Urbifossiella limnaea: one gene and its partner. Each later gene encodes a partner of the first gene's protein in a complex. Links are inferred from orthologs where the notes say so. Each region holds a gene or a part of one and is shown on either strand. Other genes may lie near its edges. The genes, in order: mnmG and ETAA1_RS02390.

Region 1 (6,577 bases):
CTCGAACCGCGCCCGGGCCGCCGAGTCGCCGCTGTTGCGCGGGGTGATGAGCTTCAGCGCCTCGGTGCGGTCCAGTTCGGTGTTGCGGACGCGGTACACGGACCCCATGCCGCCCTGGCCGATCTTCTCCAGCAGTTCGTAGGGGCCGAACCGCGGCGCGGTGGTGGACAGGGCCGTGGTCAGGACGCCGGTGCTGGCGCTGCCGTTGAGGGAGCGGGTGGCGCCGGCGGACAGGTCCGACGCCTGGAGGTTGCCGACCGAGGCGACGGCGTCGTCGTCCGACCCCGACCCGGTGACCGTTTCGGGTTCCGCCATGGAACGCCTCCGCGCACCCGGGTCTGAGGATACCCCCGAGCACAGCCGCCGCCACGACAAACTCGTTCTTCTATCTGGGAATACGCACGAACCCTTACGCCCCTGACAAATGAGAGCCGAATGAGAGCCCGTGCCGGGTACGGGGGCGCCGAACCGGCAGAGCGGCACACGCGTCTGCTACGATGATCCGGTGCCGACGAACGGGTGTAGACGCGCGATGACCCTGACTTTTCAGTTCGACGTCGTGGTGGTCGGGGCCGGGCACGCCGGCGTCGAGGCCGCGACCGCCGCCGCCCGGCTCGGGCTGCGCACCTGTCTTCTCACCATGAACGCCGACGCCGTCGGCCAGATGAGCTGCAACCCGGCCATCGGCGGCGTGGCCAAGGGGCAGATCGTCCGCGAGGTGGACGCCCTCGGCGGCGTCATGGGCCGGCTCACCGACGCCAGCGGCATCCAGTTCCGCATGCTGAACGCGAGCAAGGGGCCGGCGATGCACTCGCCCCGCGCCCAGTGCGACAAGAAGCTCTACCAGTTCGCCGCCAAGCGGCTCGTCGAGGAGCAGCCGAACCTCACGCTGCGGCAGGAGATCGTCGAATCCCTGCTCCTGCGCGACGGCCGCGTCGAGGGCGTGATCGCCACCGGCGACACGCGCTACCTGGCGCCGGCGGTCGTGCTCACGACCGGCACCTTCCTCAAGGCGGTGATGCACACCGGCGAGGCGAAGACGGTCGGCGGTCGGGCCGGAGACGCCTCCGCGGAGGGGATGAGCGGCAGCCTCGCCGCCGCCGGCTTCGAGCTGGCCCGCTTCAAGACCGGCACGCCGTGCCGCCTCAACGGCCGCACCATCGACTTCTCCAAACTCACGCCGCAGCCCGGCGACGACCCGCCACGGCCGTTCAGCTTCGGGACGGACCGCGTCACGGTGCCGCAGGTGATTTGCCACAGCACGGAGACGACGCCGGCCGTCCACGACCTGATCCGCGCCAACCTCCACCGGGCGCCGATGTACAGCGGCCAGATCGGCAGCCGCGGGCCGCGCTACTGCCCGAGCATCGAGGACAAGGTCGTCCGCTTCGCCGACAAGGACTCGCACCTGCTGTTCCTCGAACCCGAGGGGCTGAACACCCGCGAGTACTACTGCAACGGCATCAGCACGAGCCTGCCGAAGGACGTGCAGCACGCGATGTTGAAGTTGATTCCGGGGCTGGAGAACGCAGAGGTCATGCGCTGGGGGTACGCCGTCGAGTACGACTACGCCCCCCCGACGCAGCTCCACCCGACGCTCGAAACGAAGCTCGTGGCGGGCCTGTACTTCGCCGGGCAGATCAACGGCACGACCGGCTACGAGGAGGCCGCGGCGCAGGGGCTCGTCGCCGGGCTGAACGCGGCGCTGAAGCTGAAGGGCGAGCCGCCGCTGATCCTCGACCGCAGCCAGGCGTACATCGGCGTGCTGATCGACGACCTCGTGACGAAGGGCGTCGACGAGCCGTACCGGATGTTCACGTCTCGGGCCGAGTACAGGCTGCTGCTGCGGCACGACAACGCCGACCGCCGGCTCACGCCGGTCGGCCGGCGGGTGGGGTCGGTCGGGGCGGAGGCGTGGGGCCGGTACGAAGCGAAGGAAGCGGGAATCGCGGGGCTTCAGAAGCTTCTCGCTTCTACGCGGTCCGACGGGGACACGCTGGAGACGTGGCTTCGCCGCACGGAGGTGGAGTGGGCCGCGCTGAAGGTGCGGCACCCCGCGCTGGCGGACTGGGACGCCCGGCCCGACGTGGTGGAACAGGTCGTGATCGAGGCGAAGTACCGCGGCTACATCGACCGGCAGGCCGCGGAGGTGGCGCGCTTCCGCAAGATGGAGGGGCGCCCGATCCCCGCGGCCTTCGACTACGCCGCAGTGCCCCAGTTGCGGGCCGAGGCGCGCGAGAAGCTGAGCCGTCTGCGGCCCCACAGTCTCGGGCAGGCAAGCCGCGTGAGTGGCATCACGCCGGCCGACTTAGCAGTGCTGTTGTTTTATCTCGATTGAGCCGTTATGCGGGGCCTGCCCGAGGGGGGAAGCCGGGGAACCGGCGGACCCCACGCGGGACGGGTTCCGGTCGCTCGTTGCGGCCGACCCGGGTGGGCCAGCGGTGGCAGCGGGATTCGTCCGCCGCCGCGCCAACCGGCTCGACCCTGCCTCCGACTCGCCGCGCCGGTTGCCGCAGCCGACCCAAATTGCCTTCCTTCCCATCCGGGAATCTGGCAAAATGGCGGAAGCTGCGGGGGCTGGGCGGTCGATGGGAGGGGTGGCCGAGTCGGCAACGGTGCTGACGCCGAACACGCAGGGAAGGTGTGACGCCGCGCTTGCGGCCCTTCGGGGCGAAGCGGGGTAAGCTCGGGAAGGGTTCCGGGTCGTGCGACCGGCTCCGGCTTCCGCGGCACCAGCGCCGCCGGCGGCTGCTCCTGTCTCTTGGTCCGAACAGGTCACCGGGTTACGATGGGTCGGGAGCGGTAAGGACCGCCCGGCCCGCGTGGGTTCACCGCCTTTCCTCCCTCCCCCGGCCTGCGGGGGTGGTACTCGGCAGCAGCGATTCACGGACGGGTTCCGGTCCGCCGCCGGCTCGGCCACGCGCCGCGCGGACCTCCTTCATGCGAGCCGGCCGGAGCCGGCAGGACGGGTACGCGTATGAAGACGGTGTTCACGACCGGCGAAGCGGCGAAGATCTGCAAGGTCAGCCAGCAGACCATCATCCGCTGCTTCGACAACGGTCAGCTCAAGGGGTTCCGGGTGCCCGGCTCGAAGTTCCGGCGCATCCCGCGTGAGGCCCTGTACAAGTTCATGAAGGACAACAACATCCCGACGGACGCTCTGGAGAGCGGCAAGCGGAAGGTGTTGCTCGTGGACGACGACCCGGACCTGGTGGACACCGTCCACCGCGCCCTGCAGGACGACGGCCGGTTCGAGGTGCGGATCGCCTCGAACGGGTTCGACGCCGGCATGATGGTGAAGGAGTACCGGCCGGACCTGATCATCCTCGACGTGATGCTGCCGGACATTAACGGCAAGGAGGTCTGCCACCGGGTGCGGGCCGACAACACGATGGAGGACGTCCGCATCATCTGCATCAGCGGCATGATCGAGGACGACAAGGTTCAGGAGCTGAAGCTGGCCGGCGCGGACGACTTCGTCGCCAAGCCGTTCGACGTGGACGTGCTGATCGAGAAGATGTGCGTCCAGCTGGACATCGAGGTCGCGGCGGTCGCGTAGGCGTTGATGATCGAGGATTGAGGATCGAGGATTGGGAGGGGCCGACGGCACTTCCCGATTCCTCCCAATCATCAATCCTCGATCATCGATCATAAATGGAGAGTCCCGTGCCACGGACGGCGGTGGGGCGGCGCGCGGCGGACCTGCCGTGGCTGTGCCCGAACACGACCGGGCTGGTCGCGCTGGCCGAGCGGCCGGACGACCTCCCCGCGCTCGCCGTCGCCGACCCAGCGTTGCTGGCATTTCTTGCGCGGTTCGCGCTCGGCACGGACGGCCGCGTCTGCCCCCAACGCTTGAACGGACCGCAGTTGCCCGAGGCGGCGGCCGCGTTCCTCGCTCACTCCGAAGCCGGCTGGCTCGACCCGCTCTCGGCGGTAATCGTTGAGATCGATGCCGTCGGCGGCCGCGCGGCGGAAGTAGCACGATCGCTCGCCGAACAGACGGGCCGCGCCGACCCGGACGCCGCGGAATTGGCCGCGCGGTTGGCGCCGCTCGGGTGGTACGCCGTCGCCGCGGCGGACAGGGCGGCCGCGGTTGCGTGCCTGCGGGCCGCGGACCCGGCTGCCTACCAGCGCGAGCATTGGGGACACGACGCCCATGCAATCACCCGGCGGCTGACGATGCGGTGGCGCTTCCCCGGGTGGTTGGCGACTGCGCTCGGCGGGCTCGGCCTGCCGGACTCGGCGCGCGCCGACGCCCTGGCCGACGTGGTGGCGCTGGCCGTCGCCGAAGCCCAGCGCGAGACCCGCGACCTGGGGCTGACGCCGAAGGTGGACGTTCAGCGGCTGCACGCCCGCCTGGCGAGCGGCCCGCGTCAGCGGGCTGTGCCTTTCGTCGCTGATGGGTGGGAGCAAGCGCACGCCGACGCGGGCCGCTCGCCTTCGGCCCTCAACCCGAATCCGTACCGCGTGCCGCTGCTACCGACGTTGCTCCGCACCGCCGCCGACGCCCGCCGCCGCAACGGCGCCGCGCTGGTGCTGCGCCTGGAAGCCGAGATCGACACGCTGCACGCCCGGCTCGCTGATGAGACCGCAAACGTCGATTTGCAGGCGGCGAAACTGGCGGCGCTGGCCGAGTTCGCGGCCGGGGCCGGGCACGAGATCAACAACCCGCTCGCCGTCATTTCGGGCCACGCCCAGCGGCTCATTCGCACCGAACAGGACGACGACCGCGCCGACAGTCTTCGCACCGTCGTCCGCCAGACGCAGCGAATTGCCGGCATCCTCCGCGAGGTGATGCAGTTCGCCCGCCCGCCGAAGCCCACGCCCGGCCGGGTGGCGGTCGCGGAGTTGTTCGCGGCGGTGGTGACGGAGCAAGAGCCGTTCGCCGCGGAGCGGTCGGTGCGGCTCGAGGCGACCGACGCCGCCGGGTCCGTCGACGCCGACGCGGGTCAGCTACGGACGGCGGTCGCGGCGGTCGTCCGCAACGCGATCGAGGCGGCCGGCGCCGACGGCTGGGTCCGCCTCCGGGCCGAAGCCGGCGCGACGACCGTGCGGCTCCTGGTCGAGGACGGCGGGCCGGGACTGACGGCGGACGTGGCGACGCACGCCTTCGACCCCTTCTACTGCGGCCGACCCGCCGGTCGCGGTCGCGGGCTCGGCCTGCCGACCGCCTGGCGCCTGGCCCGCCAGAACGGCGGCGACCTGCGCCACGAACCCGGCGCAGGCCCCACGCGGTTCGTGTTCACGTTCCCCGCCGCGCGGGAATCGGCATTCCCGACGCGGGAAGCGGCGTAGTCGATTTCGGTCCCTCCACGTCTTGAGTTCCGACACGCTCCGCCCTACGATTCGATCAGTTTCTCACCGGTCGCCGGGACGGAGTCCCGTCATGTGGCCGCGAACTCTGTACGATCTGGCGCGTGGCGCGGCGGATCTGATTTTTCCGCCCGCCTGCCTCCTCTGCGACGCCGCCGAGGCCGAAGCCGCGCCGTTCCGGCATGGGTTCTGCTCGGCCTGTCGCGACGCCCTGACCGCCGATCCGGCGGCACGGTGTCCGAAGTGTGCGGCGACCGTCGGGCCGCACACCGACCTGAAGGGCGGTTGCCCGGCGTGCCGGGGCCGCGGCTTTGGGTTCGACGCCACCGTCCGACTCGGCCCGTACGACGGGTCCTTGCGGGCCGCGATCTTGAAGACGAAGGGCTCGGCGGGCGAGCCGGTAGCCGAGATGCTCGGGCGGACGCTGGCCGAGGCGCGGGCGACCGAGTTGCGGGCGCTCGCGGCGACGGTGGTTGTGCCGGTTCCGCTGCACTGGCGCCGCAGATTGACACGCGGCTACAACCAGGCCGCTGCCGTCGCCGACGAGCTGGCGGCGGCGTTGAAGTTGCCCCTACGACCGGCGTGGCTGGTGCGGACGAAACCGGCCGAGCAACACACACAACCCTCCGCGACGGCACGGGCCGTGAACATCCGGGGCGCTTTCCGCGTGGGGCGCCGTGCAAGTTTCGCCGGGGCGTCGGTCCTCGTGGTGGATGACGTGATGACCACCGCGAGCACCGCGGCGGAGGCCGCCCGGATGATTCGAGCGGCGGGGGCGAGCCGGGTTGGAGTTGCCGTGTTGGCCCGGGCGTAACGGTCGTGTCGAGGGGACCAGGAACGCCGGCCAGGACAGGCGGCGACACCCGGCGGGGGGTACCCGGCGGGCAAACTGCTGGTGAAGGACCGCCGGCGCGTCTGATAGAGAACGAGTATCCCGTGCGGGACGCTGTTCGGGGGAGCGGCGGCCCGCCGGCTTCTGGGGGACGAGTTACCATGTTGCGGTTCGCGCTCGCGGCGGTGGGGGTGGCGCTTTCACTCGGGTCGGCCGCGGCCAACCCCGCCGCCCTGTTCGCCGAGAAGGTGAAGGACTTCGGCCCGACCCCGCGGGGGCCGGTCGTCACCCACTACTTCCGCTTCACCAACACCACCAACCAGACGCTGACGCTCGGCCAGCCGCGCGTCTCGTGCGGCTGCGTGTCGGCGTCGGTCAGCCAGTTCACCGTCGCCCCCGGGCAGTCGGCCGCGATCATCGCGCAAATGAACA
Region 2 (6,495 bases), 5.1 Mb from region 1 along the record:
CGATGCCGCCGAAGCTCCAGTGGATGTCCTGGAGGCAGCCGCGGGCGTCGTCGGGCACGTCCAGGCCCAGCAGCGCCTTGAAGCGCTCGTTCCACGCCCCCGGCAGGTCGGCGACGGCCAGGTCGCCGGAGATCAGCCCCAGCTCCAGCTCGAACCGCAGTGCCACGTGCAGGTTGTACGTCGCCTCGTCCGCCTCGACGCGGATCAGCGACGGCTTCACCTCGTTGACGGCGAAGTAGAACCGCTCCGGCTCGACGCCGGCGAGCGCGGCCGGGAACGTCTGGCGGAGGCGCGGGAAGAAGTGGTCCCAGAACGGCCGGCCGCGGCCGACCTGGTTCTCCCACAGGCGGCTCTGGCTCTCGTGGATGCCGAGCGAGCACGCGCCGCCGACCGGCGTGCCGAAGTGCTCGGCCGGCAGGTTCTGCTCGTACAGCCCGTGGCCCGTCTCGTGCAGGACGCCGAAGAACGCCTCGCTGAAGAACCGCGGGTTGTACCGCGTGGTGAGCCGGCAGTCGCCGGGGCCGACGCCGGAGCAGAACGGGTGCGCCGTGGTGTCGAGCCGGCCGGCGGCGAAGTCGAACCCGAACGCGGCCGCGGCCGCCTCGGCGAACACCTTCTGCCGCTCGACCGGGAAGTCGCGTTCGAGCACGCTCCGGTCGGGCTTCTTGCCGCTGTCGCCGATGGCCTTGATGAGCGGCACGAGGCTGCGGGTGAGGCCGGCGAACACCTCGCGCACCTCGGCGACGGTCGCCCCGGGCTCGTACTCGTCGAGAAGGGCGTTGTACGGGTGGTCGGTGTAGCCGACGGCCTGCGCCTCCTGCCGCTTCAGGGCCACGACCTGTTCCAGTAGCGGGCGGAAGGCGGGGAAGTCGTTGGCGGCGCGGGCCTGCTGCCACGCCTGCTGCGCGGCGGTGGTGACGCGGGCCAGCTCCTCCACGAGCGACGCCGGCAGCTTGGTGCTGCGGTCGTACCCGCGGCGCAGCTCGCGCACGTTCGCGGCGGCGTCGGATTCGGGGTCGCGCACCAGGTCGCTCCCCTCGACCGCGGCCAGCAGCTCGCCGACCTTCGGGTCGGTGGCCTTGCCGTGGGCCAGCCCGGCGAGGAAGGCCATCTGCTCGCCGCGGAGGCCGGCGCCCTTCGCCGGCATGTACGTCTGCTGGTCCCAGCCGAGGACGGCGGCGCAGGAGTTGAGGACGCCGAGCTCCTTGGACCGGCGGACGAGTTCGGCGTAGCTGTCGGCGGCGGTCATGCGCGGCTCCGGGCGGGTATCATGTCGGTGTAGCGAAACGGGGGGCGGCGATGGGGACGAAGCTGGTCACGATCGCCACGTTCGACCAGGTGGTGATGGCGCAGATGGCCGCGGACGCCCTCCGGGCCGGCGGCATCGACGCCGTCGTGACCGACGCCGAGGTGGTGAGCATGGACTGGCTGCTCGGCCAGGCCGTCGGCGGCATCAAGGTGCAGGTCCGCGAGGACGACGCCGAGCGCGCCGTGGTCGAGCTCGGCCGCAAGTTCGGTGACGACGGCGAGGGCTTCGGGGCGGAGTACGACGAAGGTGCCGACGAGCCCGAGCCCGACGACGAGCCCGAACCCGCGGCCGGGTGCGAGGACGAGCCGGAACCGGCCGCCGCGCCCGTCGGCTCCCGCGACGAGTACGCCCGCCGGCTGGTGCTGGCGGCGGTGTTCGGGTTGCTGCTCCCGCCGCTGTGGTTCTACGCCGTGTACCTGTTTCTGAACGCCGCGTTCGGCGAGGGCGAGCTGTCCGACTACGGGCGGAACAAGCTGTTCATCGGCACCTTCGTCCTGGCCCTTGGGTTCCCGATGTCTTTGTTCATCCTCTACCTGCCGTTCTTCATCCTCTACATGTTCGCACCCGTATGAGTCTTTCTGGCAGTACCACGCCGCACCCGGACGATACCATCGTTGCGGTGTCGTCGGCCCCCGGCCCGGGGGCGCGGGCAGTCGTGCGCGTCGGCGGGCCGGCGGCGCGGGAGGTGGTGGCGCGCGTGTTCACGCCGGACGCCCCCGCCGCCGACCGCCACCTCTCCCCCGGCCGGCTCGCGCTCTCCGGCGTGCATTCGCCCGTGCCGGCGGACCTGTACGTCTTCGCCGGCCCGCGGTCGTACACCGGGCAGGACGTGGCCGAGCTCCACACCGTCGGCTCGCCGCCGCTCGTCGAACGACTCGTCGCCGACCTGCTCGCCGCGGGGGCGCGGCCGGCGCGGCCGGGGGAGTTCACGCTGCGGGCGTTCCTGGCCGGCAAGCTCGACCTGCCGCGCGCCGAGGCCGTTCACGCCGTCGTCGCCGCCGGCACCGACGCCGACCTGACGGCGGCGCTGGCCCAGCTCGCCGGCGGGGTGACGCAACCGCTCCACGCCGTCCGCGACGACCTGCTGAACCTCCTCGCCGACCTCGAAGCCGCGCTCGACTTCGCCGACGAGGACATCACGTTCGTCGGCAAGTCGGACGCGCTGTTGCGGGTGACGGCGGCGCTGGCCCGGCTGTCGAACCTGCGGCGGCAGCTCGACGGCCGGGCGGTCAGCGGGCGGGCGGTGCGGGCGGCGCTGGTGGGGCCGCCGAACGCCGGCAAGAGCAGCCTGTTCAACGCGCTCGTCGGCGGCGCCGCGGCGCTCGTCAGCCCCGAGGCGGGCACGACGCGCGACTACCTCACGGCCCGGCTGACGCTCGACGGCGTGGACGTGGAGCTGATCGACACCGCCGGCGCGGCCGCGGCGGCGGACGCCATCGAGGAGCAGGCCCAGCGGCTCGGCGCCGGGGCGGCGGCGGCCGCGGACGTGGTGCTGCGGTGCGCCGAGCCGGGGGACGCGTTTACCGGCCCCGCCGCGAGCGGCGAGCTGATCCGAGTGCGGACGAAGTCGGACCTGGGGGGTGACGCCGAGCCCGGGGTCGTGTCCGCGTCGGCGGTGGCGCCGGGGGGCGTGGCCGCGCTGCGGGCGGCGCTGGCGGAGCGCGTGGCGGCGCTGGCGCGGCCGCCGCTGGCGCCGAGCCAGAGTCGCTGCCGGCACCACCTCGACGCGTGTACCGCCGACCTGACCGCGGCGCACCGGCACCTGGCGCTGGACGACCCGCCGGAGTTGGCGGCGCTGGCCGTGCGGAACGCCGTCGGCCAGCTCGGTGAGATGGTCGGCGCCGTGTACACGACCGACCTGCTGGACCGCATCTTCAGCCGCTTCTGCATCGGGAAGTGAGTCGCCATTTTCGCTGTTTCTCGCGGCTTCCGTGACAGCGGAGCACGGAAATGAGCACGGAATTCGGTAGAATACCCCCGTGGAGTACGGAAATCGGGGGTGGGCGATGGCGCGCGGCCGGAAATCCAGCGTTCGCTACTACGCAACCAAAGGGGCGTACTTCACGCACTTCGAGGGGAAGCAGATTCGCCTCACCTCCGGACGAGGCAGGCGCGACGACGCCCCACGCCCACGTTGAGGAACGTGGCGGCTTCGGGTGGCCGAGGCGAAGCGGCTGCTCGCGCTACCGTTTTCGGAGAAGGACCACGTGGACGTGGCGATCGCCACCAACATGATCTCGGTCGGCCTCGACATCACCCGGCTCGGGCTGATGGTGGTGCTGGGACAGCCGAAGACGAGCGCCGAGTACATCCAGGCGACGAGCCGCGTCGGCCGCGACGTCGCCCGCCCGGGGTTGGTAGTGACGGTGCTCAACATCCACCGCCCGCGTGACCGCTCCCACTACGAACGCTTCAGCTGCTACCACGAGACGTTCTACCGCAGCGTCGAGGCCACGAGCGTCACGCCCTTTTCGCCCCGCGCGCTCGACCGCGGGCTGGCCGGCACCGTCGTCGCCCTCGCACGTCTCGGACTGCCCGCGATGACGGCTCCACTTGGGGCGCAAGAGATCCTCAAGAACCGCCCGGCGTTGGACTTCGTCATCGACTCGCTCGTGGCCCGGGCCGAGAAGATGCTGGAGGACAAGGCCGATGCCGAGGCCCTGCGGAGTCGCGTGCGGAGCCGCGTGATGGACCTGCTCGACGAGTGGAGCAAGATCGCGCACGACTACCACAACGACGGGATCGCGCTGCAGTACCAGGCGGAGGCCGGGGGCGCGCAGCCGCTCTTGTACACCTTCCTCGACCCGGAGCTGAAGAAGAAGCCGATGCGGCACCGCAAGTTCCGCGCGAACCGCTCGATGCGGGACGTCGAACCAAGCGTCAACCTGTGGGTGAAGACGTTCGACAACGCCGACGTCGAGGAGGACGGCCAATGACCACGCCGAACAAGCGGCCGCACGGCCAACTCCGCCACAGTCAAGTCGTTACCACCTTCGGGCCGGGCTCGCTCGTCGACCTGCCCAACCAGTCGGCGATCGTCGGCGGGCTGGAACACTGGTTCCAGGTGACGGACGAGATCCACGAGCCGCGGCTGATCGAGAAGCTGAAGCGGTTGCTCAACCTGCCGTCCCTGAAACTCTTCAGCCCGCCGCCGGACAATGAAGACCCGACGGCCCCCCGGACCGGGCTCACCGTCTGGCAGTTCCCCGAGTGGTTCATTTCGCAGAACGCGTCGCGCCTCGACCACGGGGTGAACCGCGGCGAAGGGGTGTTTATACCCCGCCCGGGAACGATTGATCTGTTCGTCCGGGTGTCGATTGCGTCTACTCTGGCCCGTGCGTGAGCATCACGTTCCCCGGAGCCACGGATGGCTACTTGGTTTCGCCCCGCCCTGTCCGCCGACGAGCAGGTGGCCGTCCTCGCCGACCGCGACGGTCACCCCGACCCGGTCATCCGCCGCAGGATGCTCGTCCTGTGGGCCGTCCACCTCGGCCACGGCCGTGAGGACGCCGCCCGCCTCGCCCACGTCGGGATCGCCACCGCCAAGCGGTACGTCCTGGCCTACCGCGACGGCGGGTTGGACGGACTCCGGCGCTGCGACCGCCACATCCCGACGAGCGAACTGGCCGACCACGCCGACGCCATCCGCCAGTCCCTCACCGCCACCCCGGTCCGCACCATCGCCGAGGCCGCCGACCGCATCGAACGCCTGACCGGGCTTCGCCGTGGCCTCACCCAGACCCGCACCTTCCTGGCCGGGCTGGGCTTCCGCTGGCAGCGGACCCGGGCCGTCCCGGTGCCCCCAAAAAGTCGCTGACCGAACACGTCGCCACCCAGCGGCAGTTCCTCGACACCGAACTGCGACCGGCCCTGGACGCGGCCGCCGCCGGCACCGCGCACGTGCTGTTCGTGGACGCCGCCCACTTCGTGTACGGGACGTACCTGTGTTGCCTGTGGTCGGTCCTGCGGGTGTTCGTCCGCGCCGCCAGTGGCCGCCAGCGGTTCAACGTGCTGGGCGCATGGGACGCCGTCACCCGCCGCCTGCTGAGCGTCACCAACACCACCGTGGTGAACACCGACACCATGTGCCAACTGCTCCGGGCCATCGCCGCCGAGGGGTGGGTCGGGCCGGTGACGGTGGTGCTGGACAACGCGCGGTATCAGCGGAACAAGGTGGTGCAGGGGCTCGCGGCGGAGTTGTCCATCCGCCTGCTGTTCCTGCCCAGCTACTCACCCAACCTGAACCTGATCGAGCGCCTGTGGGGGTTCGCCAAGCGGCGGAGCGTGTACGGCAAGTACCACCCCGACTTCGCCTCCTTCCGAGCGGCCATCGAAGACACCCTGGCGGGCATCCCGTCCACCCACGCCGAAGCGCTCGAATCCCTCATGACGCTGGAGTTTCAGACGTTCGAGGACGTATCACTCCTGGCCGCGTAAGGTATATTCCCGTCCGAGCGACGCGGCCGGGGTCAGCCCGCGTCCGGCTTCCGCCGCGTCGCGTCGCGGTCGAGGCCGTTGAGCGTGTCGGAGCGGAAGCGGCCCAGATTCTCCTCCGCGTGCGCCGCCTCCTCGGGGTTCCCGGCCAGCGTCTTCTTCAACTCCTGACGGCGGTGCTTGTTGCCGCGCTTCTTCACGGCCCGCTTCACCTCGCGCATCTTCCGCTTGTCGGGATCGACCGGCATGAGCAACCCTTTGTCTTGAATCCTCACACGGGTCGCCGCACACTGCCGGCATGGCCCGCGTTCTGATCGCCACCGACGCCTGGCACCCGCAGGTGAACGGCGTCGTCCGCTCGCTCGACACCACCGCGCAAGTGCTGCGCCAGTGGGGGCACACGGTCGAGGTCGTCGAGCCGACGGCGTTTGCGTCGGTCGCGGTGCCGTTCTACCCGGAAATCCGACTGGCGATCCCGCGGCCGGGGCGGGTGTACGACCGGGTGCGGCGGTTCCGGCCGGACCACGTCCACATCGCCACGGAGGGGCCGCTGGGGCTGCTGGTTCGCCACTTCTGCCGCCGCCGGGGGTGGAATTTCAGCACATCGTACCACACCCGCTTCCCGGAGTACCTGAAGGAGTTGGCCCGGGTGCCGCTGTGGCCGACGTACCGCTTCCTCCGCTGGTTCCACGACGCCGCCGGCACGATGATGGTGGCGACGCCGAGCCTGGAGAAGGAGCTGACCGCCCGCG

The links.
Region 2: the proteins of mnmG (region 1) and ETAA1_RS02390 are in contact, whole or in part, in a solved structure (PDB 9HIP), measured with the Escherichia coli proteins. The link is inferred for Urbifossiella limnaea from one-to-one orthologs.

Annotation. Positions count from the first base shown.
Region 1 is NZ_CP036273.1:5,669,475-5,676,051, forward strand. What follows is about bases 1-2,935. They hold mnmG (tRNA uridine-5-carboxymethylaminomethyl(34) synthesis enzyme MnmG), read left to right. Parts: upstream 1-532; coding sequence 533-2,338; downstream 2,339-2,935. Other genes in these bases: ETAA1_RS23125 (serine/threonine-protein kinase), read right to left, coding at 1-315. Also shown: ETAA1_RS23135 (response regulator), read left to right, coding at 2,978-3,559; ETAA1_RS23140 (sensor histidine kinase), read left to right, coding at 3,667-5,295; ETAA1_RS23145 (phosphoribosyltransferase family protein), read left to right, coding at 5,387-6,127; ETAA1_RS23150 (DUF1573 domain-containing protein), read left to right, coding at 6,307-6,577. UniProt on the Escherichia coli protein: NAD-binding protein involved in the addition of a carboxymethylaminomethyl (cmnm) group at the wobble position (U34) of certain tRNAs, forming tRNA-cmnm(5)s(2)U34.
Region 2 is NZ_CP036273.1:558,970-565,464, forward strand. What follows is about bases 1,216-4,068. They hold ETAA1_RS02390 (tRNA modification GTPase), read left to right. Parts: upstream 1,216-1,928; coding sequence 1,929-3,209; downstream 3,210-4,068. Other genes in these bases: ETAA1_RS02380 (carboxypeptidase M32), read right to left, coding at 1,216-1,249; ETAA1_RS02385 (hypothetical protein), read left to right, coding at 1,300-1,881; ETAA1_RS02395 (helicase-related protein), read left to right, coding at 3,466-4,068. In the rest of the region: more of ETAA1_RS02380, read right to left, coding at 1-1,215; more of ETAA1_RS02395, read left to right, coding at 4,069-4,245; ETAA1_RS02400 (hypothetical protein), read left to right, coding at 4,242-4,652; ETAA1_RS32665 (helix-turn-helix domain-containing protein), read left to right, coding at 4,677-5,126; ETAA1_RS02405 (IS630 family transposase), read left to right, coding at 5,123-5,746; ETAA1_RS02410 (hypothetical protein), read right to left, coding at 5,779-5,991; ETAA1_RS02415 (glycosyltransferase family 4 protein), read left to right, coding at 6,042-6,495. UniProt on the Escherichia coli protein: Exhibits a very high intrinsic GTPase hydrolysis rate. Involved in the addition of a carboxymethylaminomethyl (cmnm) group at the wobble position (U34) of certain tRNAs, forming tRNA-cmnm(5)s(2)U34.